DNA from 4 places in the Bacillus sp. EB V-12 genome. Region 2 is predicted to be linked to each of the others. Evidence: riboswitches for the same ligand, from Rfam matches in the RefSeq annotation. Region 2 holds a riboswitch; each other region holds the start of a gene.
What was found. A riboswitch is a leader RNA that binds a small molecule or an ion and turns the genes downstream of it on or off. The one in region 2 is predicted to bind thiamine pyrophosphate.

Region 1 (5,215 bases), on a different contig from region 2:
ATGTGCTAATTATCAAGTTATGATTTTGGATGAGAATATGAATCTTTGTCCAATTGGTGTACCTGGTGAATTATATATAGATTCAGTGGGATTAGCAAAAGGGTATTTTAATAAGCCTAATAAAACAATTGAAGCTTTTATTCCGAACCCCTTTAATCCTATAGTTAATATATATAAAACAGGTGATATCGTTAAGTTGCTAGAGGATGGAAATATAGAGTTTTTACATCGGAAAGATGATCAAGTAAAAATTAGAGGACATCGTATTGAACTAGGCGAAATCCAAAGTAAAATTTCTCAAAATCATAATATAAAAGAAAATGCTGTTTTTGCTAAGAAGAGTAAGGAAGGTAGCCAATATTTAATCGCGTTCTATACAACTTTAAATAAAAAAGAAATACCAGAATTAGTTTATCAGTTACAAGAGCAATTACCAGATTATATGGTGCCATCTAAACTAATTTATATTAATGAATTACCACTTACACCTAATAAAAAGATTGATGTTAAGAAGTTAGCTCAGTTAGAAGAAAAGTATGAACCGGTTCGTCTACAAGAATATGTTGCACCTTCTAATAAAGCAGAAAAACAAATAGCGAACGCCTGGGCGGAAGTATTAGGAATTTCAAAAGTTGGAGTGCATGATGATTTCTTTACAATTGGTGGACATTCATTAAAAGTATTACGAGTCTTAACATTGTTAAAAGAAGATTTCTCACATTTAACAATTCAAGATTTCTTTAAAGAAAGAACGATATATGGATTAGCTCGAATTGAGCGAGAAGTAAAAGTAGAGAAAGAAGAAGTATTTCGTGAATATAAAGTGATTCACGAACCAGATACTATCACGTATGCAAACGTTTTGGAAGAAAACCAGATTTCAAATGTCTTTTTAACAGGAGCTACTGGTTATTTAGGATCACACATATTATATGAATTGTTGAGAGATACAGCTGCTACTATTTATTGTTTAGTAAGACCAACTAAAGATGTGCAGCAAAGAATTATAGATACATTAACAGGCTACTTTAATGATGTATGTGAAGAATGGTTACAGCGTATACAGGCCGTAGCTGGTGATCTGGGAGAAGAGTATCTTGGGATGAGCGAAGAAGAATTTATGTTCATCAGTTCTAAGATGGATACGATAATTCATTGCGGTGCAGATGTAAGACATTTTGGGGATGTAAAACAATTTGAAAATATAAATGTCCAAGGAACTAGCCGTATGCTAGCATTAGCGGAGAAAGGTGCTACATTCCATTTTATTTCTACAATTGGTATCCCGTTAGAATTAGCGGTAGATCAATGGGATACATACATGAAAACTGGTGATTTTAATTACAGTGTAGACTTAGAGAATGTATATTCAAATAGTAAACTACAAGCGGAAAACATTGTTCGTGAAGCAATGAAAAATGGTTTGCGCGGAAATATTTATCGTGCAGGTAATTTAGCATGTCATTCAGAAACAGGTTCGTTCCAACAAAATATTGAAGGAAACGCATTTTATCGTCTTATTAAAACAATGCTATTAATTGGGAAAGCACCAAATGTGAAGTGGAAAGTTGATTTCACACCAATTGATTTTGCTAGTAAATCAATTGTATCGTATTTGCAAGATGCGCAAATTATAGGAGAGACGTTACATATTTGTCATCCACATCAAATTGAGTTTGAACAATTTATACAGCTAATTGGAGAGTGTGGATACAATCTTGAAATGGTTCCACTTTCAGAATATGTAAATACCGGACTTGCATTAGCGAAGGGAAATGAAGTAATAGCAGAGTTAATTGCTTCTCAAGTTGCAGGAGATGGAGCGCAGCAATCTGAAATTGTAATGGGTACGCGTAGAACGAATAAATGGATTAAGAAAAAAGAATTGATAGTACCAGCAATTAATAAAGAATTTATTCAGCAGTTATTAGCTCATGGTGAAAAAGTTGGTTATTTTCCAAAAATAATGAAATGATTATGCATGCTTTTGTTTGTTCAATAAAATAAATCATGCTACAATGAAAACGAATTAAGGACCGGGGAGCCAATTGGCTGAGAGGATGTAAGTAAACATCGACCCTCAACCTGATCTGGATAATGCCAGCGTAGGGAGTTACTTAAAGTGATGTAGCATATGTTATTCTGTAATAACTTGCATACAAGGCTTTCCTACGCAGTAGGAAAGCCTTTTCTTATTTTTGAAATTTATTTTTATAAGGGGGATTTTATTATGTCACAACAAGTTACAATGTCATTTTCAGTAGTACCACAAGCAAAAACGAAAGATGTATATTCTGTTGTCGATAAAGCAATTGAAGTTGTGCAACAATCGGGAGTTCGTTATGAAGTAGGAGCAATGGAAACAACTTTGGAAGGAGAATTAGATGTACTTCTTGATGTCGTTAAACGTGCGCAACAAGCTTGCGTCGATGCTGGAGCAGAAGAAGTGATTACTTCTATTAAAATCCATTATCGTCCAAGCACTGGTGTAACGATAGATGAAAAGGTTTGGAAGTACCGTGATGAATATGCAAAACCAGAAGCAATCTAAACTTATTACAACTATTTGGCTTATCCTTCTCATTGCGATATGGGAAGGATCTGTTTCATTATTTAAAATCGAACCGTGGATTTTACCAAAGCCTTCTGCCATTGTTCAAGAATTAATTGGGATGAAAGATTTACTATTACCAAATACGATGCAAACACTGCAGGAAGTTATAATTGGACTATTCTTTGCAATTTTATTGGGGACGAGCATCGCAATTATTATGGACGTTATACCGTTATTTCGTATTTTAATAAATCCATTGCTCGTTATTTCGCAAACAATTCCAATTGTTGTACTTGCACCGCTATTTATTATTTGGTTTGGATATGGGATGTTGCCGAAAGTAATGGTCGTAATACTCGTTTGTTTCTTCCCAATTGCGCTTAGTATTTTAGAAGGTTTTCAAACAGTAGATAAAAACATGTTGAAACTGTTACAAACAATGAAGGCGACAAAATGGCAAGTTTACCAGAAAGTAAAATTTCCAGCAGTGCTTCCATACTTTTTCTCAGGTTTAAAAATTGCAGTTACATATAGCGTAATGGGGGCAATTATCGGAGAATGGCTCGGTGCAAGTGAAGGATTAGGCGTTATGCTTACGAGGGCTACAAAATCCTTTTTGACTGCCCGAGTATTTGGTGTTGCAGCAATCATCGTTATGGTGACATTATGCCTGTATTTTATCGTAGAGTTTATGGCAAGAATAACAGCACCATGGATATATAGAAAGGACGGCAGAAAATGAAAAAAGGTTTGAAAGTTATGTTAGCTGCCTTAGTAGCGGTAGGTGTGGCTGGATGTAATCCGGCGAAGAAAGAAGAAAGTGCAAGTAAAGATCAAAAAGTAAAAGTAGTATTAGATTGGTTTCCAAATACGAATCATACTGGCTTGTATGTAGCGCAAACGAAAGATTATTACAAAAAGCAAGGATTAGATGTAGAAATTATTCAACCAGGTGACAATGTAACAGCAGAGCAAATGATAGCATCAGGAAAAGCAGACTTCGCAATAAGCGCACAAGAAAATGTAACGTTAGCTCGTGTGGAAGGAATTCCTGTTGTATCTGTAGGAGCGATTATTCAGCATAACACTTCAGCGTTTGCATCGCTTAAGAAAGATAATATGACGTCACCGAAAGATTTTGAAGGTAAACGTTACGGCGGCTGGGGAGGACCAGCGGAAGAAGCGACATTAAAGACGATTATGGATAAACATCAAGCTGATTTTAATAAAGTTGAAAAAATCATCTTAGGACAAACAGATTTCTTTAAATCAATCGGTCGTGATGCAGATTTCGAATGGATTTATTACGGTTGGGATGGTATTGAAGCGAAGCGCCAAGGAAAAGAGTTAAATACGATTATGGTGAAGGACTTAGATCCAGCGCTTGATTTCTATAGTCCTGTTATTATTACGAGTGAAAAACATACGAAGCAAGATAAAGACTTTGTGAAAAAGTTTATGAGTGCAACGACAGAAGGTTATAATTTTGCAATTAAGGAACCGAAAGAGGCTGCTGATATTTTAATTAAAGCTGTTCCAGATGTAAATAAAGATTTAGTTCAAGAAAGCCAAAAATGGTTAAGTACGAAGTATCAAGATGATGCTAAAGCATGGGGAGTACAGAAGGAAGAAATTTGGACGAATTACATGAATTTCTTATATGACAACAAAGTTATTAAAAAGAAAATCGATGTAAAAGATGCTTTTACAAATGAATTCCTTCCAAGTGAAAAATGAGCGGATTACAAATAAAAAATATAGTGAAATCTTTCGACGGAAAGAATGTATTAGAGAATATTAGTGCCTCTATACAAGAGGGAGAGTTTGTTTCCTTTGTAGGACCGAGTGGTTGCGGGAAAAGCACATTATTAAACATGATTGCAAATGTTGAAAAACCAACAAGCGGGAACGTAACGTATAACGATAAGCAAGTACAAGAGCAAGATGTTGTTAGTTATATGCCACAACAAGATTTATTACTACCGTGGCGATCAGCTTTGCAAAATATCGTTCTTCCGTTAGAAATTGAAGGAAAGCCGAAAAAACAAAGGCTGACAGAAGGAATGGAAGCATTAAAGCAGTTCGAACTAGATGAATATGCAGACCATTATCCAGATGAATTATCTGGTGGTATGCGTCAAAGAATTAGTTTTCTGCGCACATATTTATGTGAAAAGCCAATTATGCTGCTTGATGAGCCTTTTGGTAAATTAGATGCATTTACAAAAATGGAAGTACATAGCTGGCTTTTAAACTCTTGGCATCAAGAAAAGCAAACAATCGTTATGGTGACACATGACTTAGATGAGGCAATCTTGCTTTCAGATCGCGTATTTATTTTATCTCAAAGACCAGCGTCAATAGTTGGCGAGGTACAAGTGAAATTACCTAGGCCGAGAACGATGGATATGTTAACATCACTCGAATTAAAAAAGGATAAAGAAGAGATTTTAAGTGTGTTAGCTCCTTATATGAAAAAATAGAAAAAGCTGATGTTTTAATTTTAGACGAACCGACTAATCATTTGGATGTAGAAACTAAGATGGCTTTACAGGAAGCGTTACAACAATACAAAGGAACGGTTTTAATTGTCTCACATGGACCTTCTTTCTATGAATCGTGGATAACAAAAGTATGGAATATAGAAGATTGGAATACTGA
Region 2 (5,215 bases):
AATATTGCAATACATAATGAAGAAGGCTTATCTCTTCATCATTTATTGATGTATGGTGGCGGTACCGCTGCAATTGAAAAATATTTAGAGTATCATCCGAAGGAACGTGCAACAACTAGCATAAGTGGTACTGTATTGGTAGAATCAACGGTTACAAATCTTAAAGATGGAAATCCAGGGAAACAATATATGAAACAAGCGATTGAGAAACAGATGGATATAGTAGCAATTTCTAAAGGTGCGCTCGTTACAAACTGGAGAGAAATAAATGAAGCAGCAAGAGGCGCAAATGTACGAATTCGATATAGCGGTGCAACAGCCGCTGCACTACCGACACTAGATATTGGACAATTTAGTTTAGCCGGTTGCAGTATTGATAAAATAGAAGGAATATTAAATGGAACAACTAATTATATTCTTACGAAAATGTATGAGGAAGATATGACATTTGAAGAAGCGCTGAAAGAAGCACAAAATAAAGGGATTGCTGAGACAAACCCTATATTAGATATAAGTGGTTCAGATAGTGCGTGTAAATTGTTACTTTTGACTAACAGCTTAATGGAAACAGAGAAAACACTTACTGATATACATATAAAAGGAATCGAGCACGTTACAAAACAGCAAATACAAAATGCTAAGAAACAACATAAAATTATTAAATTAATAGCATCAATATATAAGGATGAGGGTGGCAATGTGAATTTAAGTGTTGAACCGTGCGAAATAGAAAAAGATCATCCGTTAGCAAATGTAAATGGGACCGAAAAAGGAATTACATTCTTTACAGATACGATGGGACAAGTTACTACAATTGGTGGGGCTTCTAATCCACGAGGCGCTGCAGCTGCAGCTTTAAAAGATGTAATAAACTTATATCGAAAAGATTTGTAAGACCGTACCGCCCTTTATAAAAAATACATATGCCGTGGACCTTTTGAGAATGAAATAAATATGCAAAAATGATTGCAGGGGGTAAGAAATTGTTTAAGGATTTTAAAGTTGTTAAAGAACGTCCCGTTTATATTCAGTTGAAAGATTATTTGAAGAAGATGATTATGAAAGGGCATTTGCTCGGGGATCAAAAAATCCCATCAACAAGGGAACTAAGTGAATTATTAAGTGTGAGTAGAAACACTGTACTCGCTGCTTATGCAGATTTAGAGCAAGAAGGACTCATTTATGCAGTTAAAGGAAAAGGGAACTTTGTTGCGAAGGTGGATATATCTAACACTTCGTCTGTTGAAATAGATTGGAAAAAGAAACTTAATACAGTGACCGCATTAGCGGATGAATTAGATTTAATGAAACATGGTGTTCGTTGGGAAAAGGGAATGATTGTTTTTAATAGTATAGCCCCGGATGAGAAGCTATTTGATGTTGAAAATTTCAAAAGAGCTTTTCTTACTCGTATGTCCATTGAAGGAGACATCGTATTGAACTACGGATATGCAAAGGGATATAGACCGTTAATGAATTATTTACTTCATTACATGGAAATGAAAGGTGTAGACATTTCCAATAAAGATATTCTAATTACAAATGGATTTACAGAAGGATTGGATATTGTACTCTCTTCTTTATCAAAAAAATCCGGTCGTGTCATTTGTGAGAATCCAACTCACCACGCTGCACTTAAGCTTTTCCGTTTACATGGACTTGAAGTTCATGGGATTGATATGCATGAGGATGGTATTGATACGAATGAAGTTGAAAAAAGTTTGCGTGAAAAAGATTTTGATTTTGCTTATTTAATTCCTTCTTATCATAATCCAACCGGTATTGTTACGAGTTCAGAGAAAAGAACGGAATTGATGAGGTTATTCTCAAAATACAAGGTTCCTATTATAGAGGACGGATTTAATGAAGAATTACGTTATTCAGGTTCACATTTAGCTCCATTATTAACTTTTGCTGGAGCTGGCAATAATGTGATTTATATTAGTAGCTTTTCAAAGGTACTTTTCCCTGGTTTACGTGTAGGCTGGATTATTGCAGATAAAGAGCTGATTCATTATTTAGAAAGCGTAAAAAGAGCAAGAACGATCCACACATCTACGTTAGATCAAGCTGTTCTGTTTCAATATTTACATGAGGGATATTTTGAGAAATATTTAAAAAAGGCAAGATCTGTTTATAAGAAAAAATATGAGTTAGCTGTCGGGGCATGTAACCAGTACATTCCTTTTAAAAGAATGACTGGAGATGGTGGACTGCATTTATTTATAGAGCTAGAAGAGCATATGAATGCCCGCACACTTTTACAAAAGTGTTATGAGAAAGGCGTTACGTTTTCACCTGGAGATGTTTTTTACTCTGATGGAGAAGGAGCGAACACTTTCCGATTAGGGTTTTCGCGCTTGAAAGAAGAAGAAATAGTTCGGGGAATTAAAATAATTGGTGATACATTAAAAAATGAAATTTGGAGTTGAGAAAATGAAAATCGGTGTTATTATGGGCGGGGTATCGTCTGAAAAACAAGTTTCAATTATGACGGGGAATGAAATGATTGCTCATTTAGATAAAAATAAGTATGAAATAGTTCCAATTACATTAAATGAAAAAGTGGATTTAATTGAAAAAGCGAAAGACATTGACTTTGCGTTGCTCGCATTACACGGAAAATACGGAGAAGATGGGACAGTTCAAGGAACACTGGAGAGTTTAGGGATTCCTTATAGCGGAAGTAATATGTTATCTAGCAGTATATGTATGGATAAAAATATTTCGAAAAAGATTTTACGTTATGAAGGTGTAGAAACACCAGATTGGATTGAACTTACAAAAATGGAGGATCTAAATCTTGATGAGTTAGATAAGTTAGGATTTCCATTAGTAGTAAAACCAAACTCTGGCGGATCGAGTGTCGGAGTGAAAATCGTTTATAATAAAAATGAATTGATCTCAATGCTAGAAACTGTATTCGAATGGGATTCTGAAGTAGTAATTGAGAAGTATATAAAAGGTGATGAAATTACATGTTCAATTCTGAATGGAAAACAGTTACCTATAGTTTCAATTCGACATGCAGCCGAGTTCTTTGACTACAATGCAAAATATGATGATACTAGTACAGTTGAGGAAGTTATCGAACTTCCAGCAGAAATTAAGGAACGTGTAAATAAAGCGTCACTTGCTTGTTATAAAGCATTAAAATGTAGTGTTTATGCAAGAGTTGATATGATGGTGAAGGACGGAATTCCATATGTAATGGAAATTAATACATTACCAGGGATGACACAATCAAGTTTATTGCCAAAAAGTGCAGAAGCAGCGGGGATTAGTTATAGCAAACTATTAGATATGATTATTGAAACATCATTAAAAGTTAGAAAAGAAGAAGGGTTTTAAGGGAATTATATAACGAATTTTTTTGACAGTTTCACGAAGTATGCTATGATGAATACATTATAAAAACAAAATATTTATCCACTAGGGGGGCCTCTTATAGGCTGAGATCAAATGTGATTTTGAGACTCTTAGTACCTGATCTGGTTAATGCCAGCGTAGGGAAGTGGGAAAGACGTTGCTATTTAATGAGTAAATAAATACTGTCGATTTCACTTTCTTTACGCCTGTAAAGAAAGTTTTTTTATTTTACAGCTTTAATAATTGTGGATAAATACTTATATTTTATACATTATTGGAGGGATTTAAATGACTTTTTCACAATCATTACGTAAAGAAGTAGATTCAATTTGGGAAGCGAGTTTTAACCATCCTTTTGTAAAAAAACTTGGTGAAGGAACGTTAGATTTAGCTAGTTTTCGCTATTATGTGCTTCAAGATTCATATTATTTGAGTCATTTTGCTAGAGTACAAACATTAGGAGCTGCAAAAGCTCTTGAATTAGAAACGACAGCTCGTATGGCACACCATGCCCAAAATACATATGAGGCGGAATTATCATTACATGAGAATTTTGCGAAGAAATTAGGGATAACAAAAGAAGAAAAAGATAATTTTATCCCTGCTCCAACTGCATACGCATATACTTCACATATGTATCGTGCTGCGTACGAAGGACATTTAGGCGATATCATTGCAGCAATTTTACCTTGCTATTGGTTGTATTATGAAATTGGCGAACGCTTAAAAGAGTGCCAGCCGGAAGAGCAAATTTATGACGAATGGATTTTTGCTTATGGATCTGATTGGTTCCGTACGCTAGTTGAAGAGCAAATTACACGTTTAGATACTATCGCTGAAAAAGTAACAGAGGCAGACCGCAAACGTATGAAACAGCATTTTATTATTAGCAGTCAATATGAATATTCATTTTGGGAAATGGCTTATACATTAGAAAAGTGGCCAGTGGATACAGACGTAAAAGACGTAATTGGATAAAGAATAGAAGTAATGTTATAGATAGGTATGGATCATACCTATCTATATATTTTTTCTTGTCAAATTTGCGTAAAGTCATTAGTGCTACGGATATGGCGAAATAGAATATCGATAATTTAGCTCATTTACTTGTCTACGCATTAACTGGATAAACTTCTGTCACATTTATTTTACAATCAAAGAACGTAAATGTTGGTGGTATGAAGTTAAATAAGAAAAGAAACCCGAGCTGTTAGCTGTAACGGAGTTGTTTTTTCTTTGCAGGAATTTCTAAATTATCATGGAGTGTTGTTAATACGATATGCAAATATGCATATCGTATTTTTTTTGAGCTCTTTATGTGTTAAAATCAGATATAGAGATATGGAAATATAAAGAAGCAAAAGCAGGAATATCCAATGAATTTTGAGAGGTGTTATATGTTTACAAATAAGAAATTAATTCGATTTGGTTTATCGTTATTTGTATTTTTAGGGATAATTAATTTTACAATCAGCTATTTCCAAACATATCTTGAAACAGCAGCAGATATTAAATGGATAATTCCAGAAATTTGGAAAACCATTTTGCTAGATGTTCCTCAAGGGATACTTGTTCTTTTAGGCGCAATTGCTTTATATGATTTCACAAAAGAGGCATCACAAAAAGACGCATCAATCTAAGTGTGTCTTTTTTCTATTAGGAATTTCATAGAGAGTTTTACTGGAGAAATAGAATGAAAAGCCCTAATTAGGGCTTTTTTTGTTGGAATTTCTTATCCGTCATAGAAACCGGTCACTTGGAGGTGTTATAGCGAAAGCCATTTACAGTACAGAAAAATCTAAGCAGCAGACGGAAATATATAGGATATGGCATCATAATTATTGAG
Region 3 (5,215 bases), on a different contig from region 2:
AAGATTATTTTTTAAGTGAGCAATATGTAGTGTTTGAAGCGAGGGACGGGAAAGAGGCTTTAGTTGTATTTGAAGAAGAAGAGGTTGATTTAGTTATTTTAGATATTATGTTGCCAGAACTCGATGGATGGTCTGTTTGCCGAAGGATTCGAAAGACGTCCGAGGTGCCTATTATTATGCTGACGGCGCGTGTAGATGAAGACGATACGTTACTTGGTTTTGAACTTGGGGCAGATGATTATGTGACGAAGCCGTATAGTCCGCCAATTTTATTAGCAAGAGCGAAAAGGTTGTTAGAAAGCAGAAAAGTGACAAAGCAACTTTTAGAGAATGAAGATGATACATTATCAATCCACGGCATTCACGTTCATTTTCCGTCTCGCACTGTTACGGTAGATAGAACCGATATTAATTTAACGCATACAGAATTTGAAATATTAGCGTATTTCATGAAAAATCAAGGAATCGTTTTAACGCGAGAGCAACTCATTTCAAGAATTTGGGGATATGAATTTGCTGGTGATGATCGAACGGTGAATAGTCATATTCGTAATTTAAGAAATAAATTAGGAGAGAAAGCAAAGTACATTACAACTGTAGTACGAACTGGTTATAAATTTGAGGGGAATATATGAGAAAAGGAATTGTACTAAAATTATTTACTCTTACAACAGCATTATGTATGTTGATTTTAGCGACGATATTTATTGGACAAACGATATTTTTTAAACAATATTATGCGAATCGAAAAGTGGAAGATATTAAAGTAAATTTAAATTCCTTTGAGAAGAATTATTTAAATTATGCAGGAAATGCAGAAGAAATTCAAAAACTAGAGCAAGACTTTTTAAGAGAAAATAATACGTGGATTACGACATTAGATAAGAACGGGAATTTAAAACATGCAGATGATTTTTATTTTGAAGTAACGATAGATCGTAGGCAACAAAAGAGCTTTGGACAACAAATATTCAAAATTCCTTTAGGCAATCTCGTCAATATAGAAGAGATTGAGAATAAATCATCAGATCAGTTTCTAGGCCAAGGAATTTATTTTTCTGGAGTGAAAAAAGGAGATAGTTTTATTCCATTCTCTTTCTCGTTATCTAAGCAGAATTTAAGTGGATCTAATAAACCGTTAGAAAAAGCATTTAAGGAGAAAATGAGTAAATTAGATGAGGAGAAAAAGAAAGCAGCTGAGGAACAAGTAAGTAAGGAAAAGAAGCCGGCTGTTCAGGAGCAAGCTGCCCAAGAACCAGATGCTTATATAGGTGGGTTTGTTACAAAAGTACAGTTTCCAGATGTAAAAGGCCTCGTAAATCCAATTTATAAAAATACTTTGTTTTTGGATAGTATAAAAGAATTTCAAACGGATGTATTACTAAAAGAGAGTAATCAAATAGAGTATTCAACAAAGACAATGGACTATGAAAAGAATGATATAAAATATAAATTATTAATGAAACCAATAAAAGAAAAAGATGGATCAGTAACATATATTTATGCGATGGCTTCTTTACAGCCTGTAGATGAAGCTGTACAAATGGTGCAAGATTATTACATCTATATCATTGCATTTGTAGTCGTTCTTATTTTTTTAGCTTCGTTTTATTATTCAAAACAAATTGCAAAACCATTACTAAAAATAAATGATACGACGAAGAAAATAGCACAATTAGATTTTACAGAAAAAATACCGATTACTTCAAAAGATGAAATTGGAGATTTATCGAAAAATATTAATGTTCTATCAAATAAACTCCATTCGCATATTGGGCAGTTAGAAGAAGATATTGAAAAGGAAAGAAAGTTAGAAAAGACGCGAAAAGAATTCATTTCTGGTGTTTCACATGAATTAAAAACACCGCTAAGTATTATGAAAAGCTGTATTTCTATTTTAAAAGACGGGGTAGCTGAACATAAAAAAGAGTATTATTTTCAGGCAATGGAGAGAGAAGTAGACAAAATGGATACGTTAATTTTGGATATGCTTGAGTTAGCTAAATTTGAATCTGGTACATATAAAATGAAAAAGGATTCGTTTTATATTGATACAGTAATTGAAGACATATGTGAACATCTATCTGTGGAAATAGAGAAAAAAGAGCTTCGTGTTCATAAAAATATATGTTCATTTGAAGTGATTGCAAATCAAGGCCGGATTGAACAAGTCATCGTGAATTTCATTACGAATGCCATACGTTATACACCAAATAAAGAAGATATTATTATTTCTACAATAGATGAGAAGGATCGTATAAAAGTGTGCATTGAAAATAAAGGTACTCACATTGAAGAAGAACAATTAGATAAAATTTGGGATCGTTTTTATCGAGTGGATACAGCTCGTCAGCGTTCACAAGGTGGGACGGGACTTGGGCTTGCCATTTCAAAGAATATTTTAGAACTACATGATACTGAATATGGGGCAGGAAATACAGAAGATGGTGTGTTATTTTATTTCTATTTACCGAAAAAAGCGTAGACAATATGATCTATGCTTTTTTAATTTATTTTCATATTATCTTTACCTAATCTTTATTTTTAATCAGTATAATTTGTTTAGAATATGAGGTTATGTAAGGAGTCGATGAACCGTGCATAGCAATTGGCTAAGTATAATGGTATTTATTTTCTTTTGCGCATTTATTGTATTTTTAATTGATATTACGATATGAAAAAAGAGCGCTCATTAAGCGCCCTTTTTTTGTGTATTCATTTGATAAGCACTGATGCTTTTGAATAATCGTGGTGAAGTGATAAATAAAAATATAAGTAAAACGGTACATAAAATAAAAGAACCAAGCATTGTACTTCCATTTACGATTAATGAATATAACACAGCTGATTGACCTTTCGGCGCATATTGTCCCCAGAAAATAATGCCGGCAATAAAGTGGCAGAAATAGCGAGCAAAGCTACCGATAAATGTAGCAAGGATAATATAAGCAAGGACTTTCTTACCCTGATTTTGTTTTGATGAAGGTTTGTCTTTACGGTTACCTAAATTTGATTGTTCTAAGCTATTTTCATTGGATGTTAAAAGTGCTTTTTGAATTGGACGATAGAATAAGCCAGCAAATCCGATAAAAGCAAAGGCAATGAAGTACTCAATGAATGCTTGAACAGGTGTTAAAATATAAGCATCTCCCACGACAATTTGTAATAGTCCCCAAACTAAACCGCCTAAGAAAGCTGATTTAAAGCCCCAGCGGTAAGCAATAATAAAAATAGGAATCATAGCGAATGAGATAGAACCGCCTGTTGGAAGTTTAAGTGATAATGGTAAAATATCGATAATCATGGCGAAGGCTGCAAGAATAGCAGATTCGATCATCGCTTGTAAATTGGTGTTACGCATGTTGTCTCCCCCTAAATCCAAGTTGTACAAAAAAGAATAGATATCATAGGAGGATACGAAATACGTAAATAAAAATGAGGTATGTATTTCGGACGTTTGCACAATCCCTGCGTTAGCATTAACTAACAGGTTCGAAGGGTCGGAACGAAGTGTTCCCTCTCAGCGGCATGGCTCCCCCAGTGATAACGAGATTCTTTATTTGCTATTGTTTATTGTAAGCGAAATGGATGAGAATGGCAAACAAATGCTGTATGACAATAATTGAAATAGAATTGTAGCGAAATGTTAATAAATATGAAGCAAAAGGGTATAGTACAAGAGAAATTGGGTGTGGTATAATTTTTTTGAAAATAATTATCATTCTCTTCTGAGGGGGAAGGTTATGAGCTTAGTAGATATTAAAATTGGAGAGAAAGTGTTAGTAAAAAGTATTCAGTCTTTAGATCAGCTATTAAAGCGTAGACTAGCTGCTTTCGGTCTTGCGGAAGGAAGCGAACTTCGCTTGAAACAGAAAGCGATGTTCAAAGGTCCTTGTACATTGGAGTGTCGTGGACAGTTAATTAGTATTCGTCATTGTGACGCGAAAATGATAAAGGTGGAATTAGCGTGAATAAGGTAGCTTTGCTAGGGAATCCGAATACAGGGAAGACATCATTATTTAATGCACTTACTGGTTCTTATGAATACGTAGGAAACTGGAGCGGTGTAACAGTAGAAAAAAAGGTTGGTAAATTAAAAGATAGACAAGGAACATTAATTGATTTACCAGGTGTTTATGATTTAAATCCAGTTTCACGTGATGAAGGTGTTGTAACAAACTTTCTATTAACAGAAGAATTTAATCATATGTTAAATATCGTAGATTCCTCGCAGTTTGAAAGAAATATGCATTTAACGTTGCAGTTACTTGAATTTGGTAAGCCAGTCTCAATTGGTTTAAACATGGTTGATGTGGCGAAGCAAAGAGGAATTGTCATTGATGTAAAACGATTATCAGAGCTATTAGGTGTAACAGTCGTTCCTGTTGTTGCAAGAAGTGGAAAAGGCTGTGAAGAACTGCTTACGACTCTTAAAGAAAATGACAAAAAAGAGAAAAAGCCATTCCTTATTTCATATGGTGTACAAATGGATGAAGGAATTGGAGAAGTAATTGCTCTTTTAGAGACAGCGAATTACGAGCATCCGAGATGGTTAGGACTTCAATTTTTAAGCAATAACGAAGTAGTAGAAAAAGAAATGAAAGCATTACCAATTTATAAGGAACTCATAGCCATTCGATCTCGCTTAGAAGGAAGACTTGATTGTACGTTAGAAGAGCACATTTACAAAACTCGTGAAGCGTATATTGAAAAGTTAAAAACAAATGTTATGAAGCATGAGAAAGAAGGAAAAATTCCTTTTTCAGAAAAAATTGATAGATTAATTACACATAAAATTTTAGGACTTCCAATCTTTTTAGCAGTTATGTTTTTTATTTTTCAGGTTACGTTTACGTGGATTGGTACACCTTTATCGGATATGTTAGATGAGTTTTTTGGTGGCCAGCTTACGGATTGGGTGACGGCTGGACTTACAAGTATTGGAGCTTCTGATTTTATTCAAGCACTAGTTACAGAAGGTATTATTGCCGGTGTTGGTGCTGTATTAGTGTTCGTACCACAAATCTTTGCACTATTCTTTTTTATTTCATTATTAGAAGACTCAGGGTATATGGCGCGAATTGCAGTTGTTATGGATAGAATTATGGAGTTTTTCGGCTTAAACGGAAAAGCTTTTATTCCGATGATTATCGGTTTTGGATGTAACGTTCCAGGTATCATGGCTGCGAGAACGATTGAACAGGAAAAAGAACGT
Region 4 (5,215 bases), on a different contig from region 2:
TTAAGTGGAAGTGAAAATTTTCTTTGTTGAGAAATAAGAAACGAAGATGGGTAAGGGTTATCTAGAAATCTATTATATGAAGGAAATCGTGTGAAAATTAACGAACACTTGTTCTTTTTTAGTTTGTTTGTTACAATGAAAGTTCATTGATAGGTTTTGTGTAATTTCCATGAACTTTTACTGATAACATATTGTAGCTTATTTCTTTTTAAAAATAGGGAGGCTTTTTACATGAAACAAAAATTTTCAGTTGAAGCGTTTTGGAAGAAAGTAAAACATGTTGCAAAGCAAGCAGGGCAGTCGGTCATTTATGCAAGTTTATTACTGTTTTACGTTTTGCAAAGACCCGATGTTCCAAAACGAGTGAAAATTATTGTAATTGGAGCACTTGCTTATTTTATTGCACCGATTGATGCGATTCCAGATTTCATTGCTGGAATTGGCTATACGGATGATTTAGGGGCGTTAACGGCCGCACTAATACAGGTGTCGTTATACGTCAATGAAGATGTGAAAGATAAGGCACGAGTGAAGTTGGCAGAATGGTTTGGTTCGGATATAGACACAACATTTATCGATCAGAAATTAGGTCAATAGGTGAAATCTGTCATGAGGTGACAGGACGAACGTAAGCGAGGAAGTGCATTATGCCATCAGGAAGAACGCATACGAAAATAAACTTAATATCCCTTCCGGTTGTTTTGTTTTTGCTCTTTTCGTATGGATTAACAAATTTTGATTTTTTATTAACTTTTGCAATTGGTTTTTTAGTAGGTACTTCATTTTTAACACCAGATTTAGATACGTACAGTAATGCTTATAACAAATGGGGTTTCTTACGTATATTTTGGTATCCTTATAAGAAAGTAATGCCACATCGATCTTTCTTTACGCATACGATTATACTTGGTGATGTGATTCGTATTGCGTACATGTTAATTGTCTTTTCTCCATTTTTATTACTATTAAATGTAATCGCATTGGATGGTAATTTAATAGAAATTGCGCAGAAACATGAGGTTGAAATTGTAACATTCTTAATGGGAATTGTTGTGGCAAGTACGCTCCACATTATAGCGGATAAAGTGAATACACGCCGAAAGAAAATGATGAGAAAAAAGAAGAAACGCAGAAGATAAAGTGAACGAATTAGGAAAAGGGCCCCTTACAATTTGCAAGGGGCCCTTTTTAAACAAACATTTGTTTAAAATTAAGCTTTCAGCACTTTAATTCCTTTTACAATGTTCCAGATGAAGTAGTATAAGCTGATGATTCCGCAAATAGCTAAGACAATCATTGATCCAATTCCAAGTGTTACATCTGGTTGATCAGATCCAAGACCCATAATTCCTAAAATAGTTACGCCAATGAATGTAGCGATACTTGGAATGATGTGTGTCCATAGAGCACGTTTTGCATGTGGTTTTGTTTCAGCGTCTCCTACAATCCAAACGATAATAGGGAATAAGATAGGGGCAAATAGTACACTAAAGTATGATAACGCAGCTAATATTTTATTTCCGTTCATATATATCACCTCATAAATAATTTCTGTTGTTATACTATTATTATGCAATAATTTTGGCAAACTTCCTATCGATGAACATTACAAGAACGTGACGATTTTGTAAGATTTTCTGTTAAATAATAAAATTTTCAAAAAAATCTTTTTTAATAGAAATTGTTATGGTACAGTATAAATGAAAGTTGTTGAAAACGTTTTCTTAAACGTTTTTTTATTTTAGACTTAAAGGTATGATGACCTGATAGTCTATTGATGGGGTTATTCTATTCAAAAGGGGATTCTTTAGGGGGAGAGAACAATGAACACATGGACACAAGTTTATGATCCATTCGGAAACATTTGGATTTCGGCAGCGGTCGCACTTATTCCGATTATCTTTTTTTTCTTAGCTTTAGCAGTTTTCCGCATGAAAGGGTATGTGGCAGGATTTATTACAGTTGTACTTACAGTTTTAGTAGCGTTATTCGCTTATAAAATGCCGTTCACGATGGCAATGGCAGCGACCGGATATGGTTTCTTATACGGATTATGGCCAATTGCTTGGATTATCATTATGTCGGTATTTTTATATAAAATTTCTGTGAAAACAGGTCAATTCGATGTGATTCGTGCATCGGTATTATCGATTACGAACGATCATCGTCTACTCGTTATTTTAATTGGATTTTCATTTGGAGCATTTTTAGAAGGAGCGGCAGGATTTGGGGCACCAGTAGCGATTACAGCAGCACTTCTTGCGGGGCTTGGGTTAAATCCTTTATACGCAGCAGGTCTTTGTTTGATTGCAAATACTGCACCAGTGGCGTTCGGAGCGATGGGAATTCCGATTACAGTTGCTGGACAAGTAACAGGTATTGATCCACATAAAATTGGACAAATGGCTGGGCATCAATTACCGTTCCTATCATTATTTGTGCCATTCTTTATCGTATTTTTAATGGATGGATTTAAGGGGATACGACAAACGTGGCCTGCGTTATTTGTAGCGGGTAGTTCATTTGCGATTACGCAGTTCATTACAGCGACATTTTTAGGACCAGAACTTCCGGATATTACATCGGCACTTGTAAGTTTAATTAGTTTAGCGCTGTTCTTAAAAGTTTGGCAGCCGAAAGAAATATATCAATCTGGGCAAGCAAATAGTGAAGTAGCAGCAACAACGACAGCGGCATCGATGCCGAAATTAACGTTTGGAAAAGTAGTGAAGGCATGGTCCCCATTTATCGTATTAACGGTTATGGTAGTCATTTGGAGCCAAAGTTTCTTTAAGGCATTATTCACTCCAGGAGGGGCTTTAGAAAGTCTTGTATTTAAGTTTGAAATTCCAGGTCTGCATAATCTAGTAATGAAAGCAGAGCCAATTGTAAATAAACCAACGCCTTACGAGGCAATTTTGAAGTTTGATGTATTATCGGCAACCGGAACAGCGATTTTAATTGCGTGTATCATTTCCATGTTTATTTTGAAAATGAATGTAAAAGATGCAGTAGTGACATTTAAAGAAACGTTAAGCGAATTAAAAATGCCAATTCTATCTATCGGATTCGTACTAGGGTTTGCATTTATCGCAAACTATTCTGGTCTATCTTCCACGTTAGCGTTAGCATTAGCCGGAACTGGCGGCCTATTCCCGTTCTTCTCACCATTCTTAGGCTGGATTGGCGTATTCCTAACAGGGTCTGATACGTCTGCGAATGCACTGTTCTCAAATTTACAAGCCATTACAGCGCAGCAAGTCGGCGTATCTGAAGTGCTTCTCGTTGCAGCAAATACAACAGGCGGTGTAACAGGTAAAATGATTTCCCCGCAGTCGATTGCGATCGCTTGTGCAGCGGTTGGTCTTGCTGGAAAAGAATCGGATTTGTTCCGTTTTACAGTGAAGCATAGCTTATTCTTCGTAATTATTGTTGGTATTATGACGTATGTGCAGGCGTATTATTTAACGTGGATGATTCCATAAAGAGAAAAAGAAATAAACTTTGAATTTTTCAGATTATGGTGTATGATGGGAAAGTATTGAAAATTAAATCAGTGATAAACTAGGGGTGCCTAACGTATGCGTAGGCTGAGAGAGAAGCGCGTGATCTTCTTAACCCTTTGGACCTGATCTGGCTCGTACCAGCGTAGGGAAGTTAACGGCTTTACATAATGATGTCTTTATGAGCCAGGTCCTTATTTTTTTATGGACCTGGCTCTTTTTATTTTGGCATGCGCTGGCCATATCTCGTCCTTGTCACGAACAGGGGGGCAATAAAATTTATGAAACAATCTGTTTCAGCTGAGCAAATTGAATTGAAATCGAGTTTACCAGGGAGTAAGAAAGTATATGTGGATGGACCACGAGAAGGCATGAAAGTACCGATGCGTGAGATTGAACAAAGCGAAACAAATGGCGTTCCAAATCCGCCAATTCGTGTGTATGATACGAGCGGCCCTTATACGGATCCTGAGTATAAAGTGGAGTTAGAAAAGGGGATTCCAACGCCGCGCCATTCTTGGATTATGGGGCGTGGTGATGTAGAAGCATACGAAGGGCGTGAAGTGAAACCAGAGGATGACGGTGTGAAAGTGGCTTCGAAACATACACCTGTTTTCCCGCAAATGGATCGCCAGCCACTTAGAGCAAAGCAAGGTGCAAACGTTACGCAAATGCACTATGCACGTAATGGCATTATTACTTCTGAGATGGAATATGTTGCGATTCGTGAAGGGGTAGAGCCGGAGTTTGTTCGTAAGGAAATCGCAGAAGGCCGCGCTATTTTACCAGCGAATATTAATCATCCAGAAGCTGAACCGATGATCATCGGGCGTAACTTCCATGTGAAGGTAAACGCGAATATCGGAAACTCAGCTGTATCTTCTTCGATTGCAGAAGAAGTAGAGAAGATGACGTGGGCTACTCGCTGGGGTGCAGATACGATTATGGATTTATCTACAGGTAAAAATATTCATACGACGCGTGAGTGGATTATTCGTAACGCGCCTGTACCAGTTGGAACTGTACCGATTTATCAAGCGCTGGAAAAAGTAAACGGAATTGCAGAAGATTTAACGTGGGAAGTATATCGTGATACGTTAATTGAGCAGGCGGAGCAAGGCGTTGATTACTTTACAATTCACGCTGGTGTATTGCTTCGTTACATTCCAATCACGGCAAAGCGTACGACAGGTATCGTTTCGCGCGGTGGTTCGATTATGGCGCAGTGGTGTCTATTCCATCATAAAGAAAACTTCCTATATACTCACTTTGAAGAGATTTGTGAAATTATGAAGCAGTACGATGTTTCGTTCTCTCTTGGAGATGGATTACGTCCAGGGTCTATTGCAGATGCAAATGACGAAGCACAGTTTTCTGAGCTTGAAACACTTGGCGAATTAACCAAAATTGCTTGGAAACATGATGTGCAAGTTATGATTGAAGGACCTGGACACGTACCGATGCACTTAATTAAAGAGAATATGGAGAAAGAGCTTGATATTTGTCAGGGCGCGCCGTTTTACACACTTGGGCCGCTAACGACAGATATTGCACCAGGTTATGACCATATTACATCTGCAATTGGAGCTGCTATGATTGGCTGGTTTGGAACAGCGATGCTTTGTTATGTAACGCCGAAAGAACATTTAGGTTTGCCAAACAAAGATGATGTACGCACGGGTGTTATTACGTATAAAATTGCAGCGCATGCG

Region 1: another riboswitch for thiamine pyrophosphate. It lies ahead of ACZDYH_RS22335 (MTH1187 family thiamine-binding protein); the one in region 2 lies ahead of tenA (thiaminase II).
Region 3: another riboswitch for thiamine pyrophosphate. It lies ahead of thiT (energy-coupled thiamine transporter ThiT); the one in region 2 lies ahead of tenA (thiaminase II).
Region 4: another riboswitch for thiamine pyrophosphate. It lies ahead of thiC (phosphomethylpyrimidine synthase ThiC); the one in region 2 lies ahead of tenA (thiaminase II).

What each region holds. Positions count from the first base shown of each region.
Region 1 covers NZ_JBUXJL010000008.1:113,749-118,963, forward strand. Annotated here, with positions in the region: gene ACZDYH_RS22330 (non-ribosomal peptide synthetase family protein) at 1-1,975, shown strand, start outside; TPP riboswitch at 2,028-2,129, shown strand; gene ACZDYH_RS22335 (MTH1187 family thiamine-binding protein) at 2,231-2,551, shown strand; gene ACZDYH_RS22340 (ABC transporter permease) at 2,523-3,296, shown strand; gene ACZDYH_RS22345 (ABC transporter substrate-binding protein) at 3,293-4,291, shown strand; gene ACZDYH_RS22350 (ABC transporter ATP-binding protein) at 4,288-5,037, shown strand; partial or broken gene ACZDYH_RS22355 (P-loop NTPase family protein) at 5,034-5,215, shown strand, end outside.
Region 2 covers NZ_JBUXJL010000009.1:104,961-110,175, reverse strand. Annotated here, with positions in the region: gene ACZDYH_RS23435 (homoserine dehydrogenase) at 1-894, shown strand, start outside; gene pdxR (MocR-like pyridoxine biosynthesis transcription factor PdxR) at 984-2,432, shown strand; gene ACZDYH_RS23425 (D-alanine--D-alanine ligase) at 2,437-3,351, shown strand; TPP riboswitch at 3,425-3,530, shown strand; gene tenA (thiaminase II) at 3,658-4,347, shown strand; gene ACZDYH_RS23415 (DUF3937 family protein) at 4,746-5,009, shown strand.
Region 3 covers NZ_JBUXJL010000011.1:61,377-66,591, forward strand. Annotated here, with positions in the region: gene ACZDYH_RS25140 (response regulator transcription factor) at 1-635, shown strand, start outside; gene ACZDYH_RS25145 (sensor histidine kinase) at 632-2,485, shown strand; gene thiT (energy-coupled thiamine transporter ThiT) at 2,693-3,361, opposite strand; TPP riboswitch at 3,448-3,549, opposite strand; gene ACZDYH_RS25155 (FeoA family protein) at 3,744-3,971, shown strand; gene feoB (ferrous iron transport protein B) at 3,968-5,215, shown strand, end outside.
Region 4 covers NZ_JBUXJL010000007.1:14,495-19,709, reverse strand. Annotated here, with positions in the region: gene ACZDYH_RS20470 (YkvA family protein) at 232-597, shown strand; gene ACZDYH_RS20465 (metal-binding protein) at 648-1,139, shown strand; gene ACZDYH_RS20460 (magnetosome magnetite crystal formation protein family) at 1,211-1,528, opposite strand; gene lldP (L-lactate permease) at 1,824-3,485, shown strand; TPP riboswitch at 3,557-3,672, shown strand; gene thiC (phosphomethylpyrimidine synthase ThiC) at 3,785-5,215, shown strand, end outside.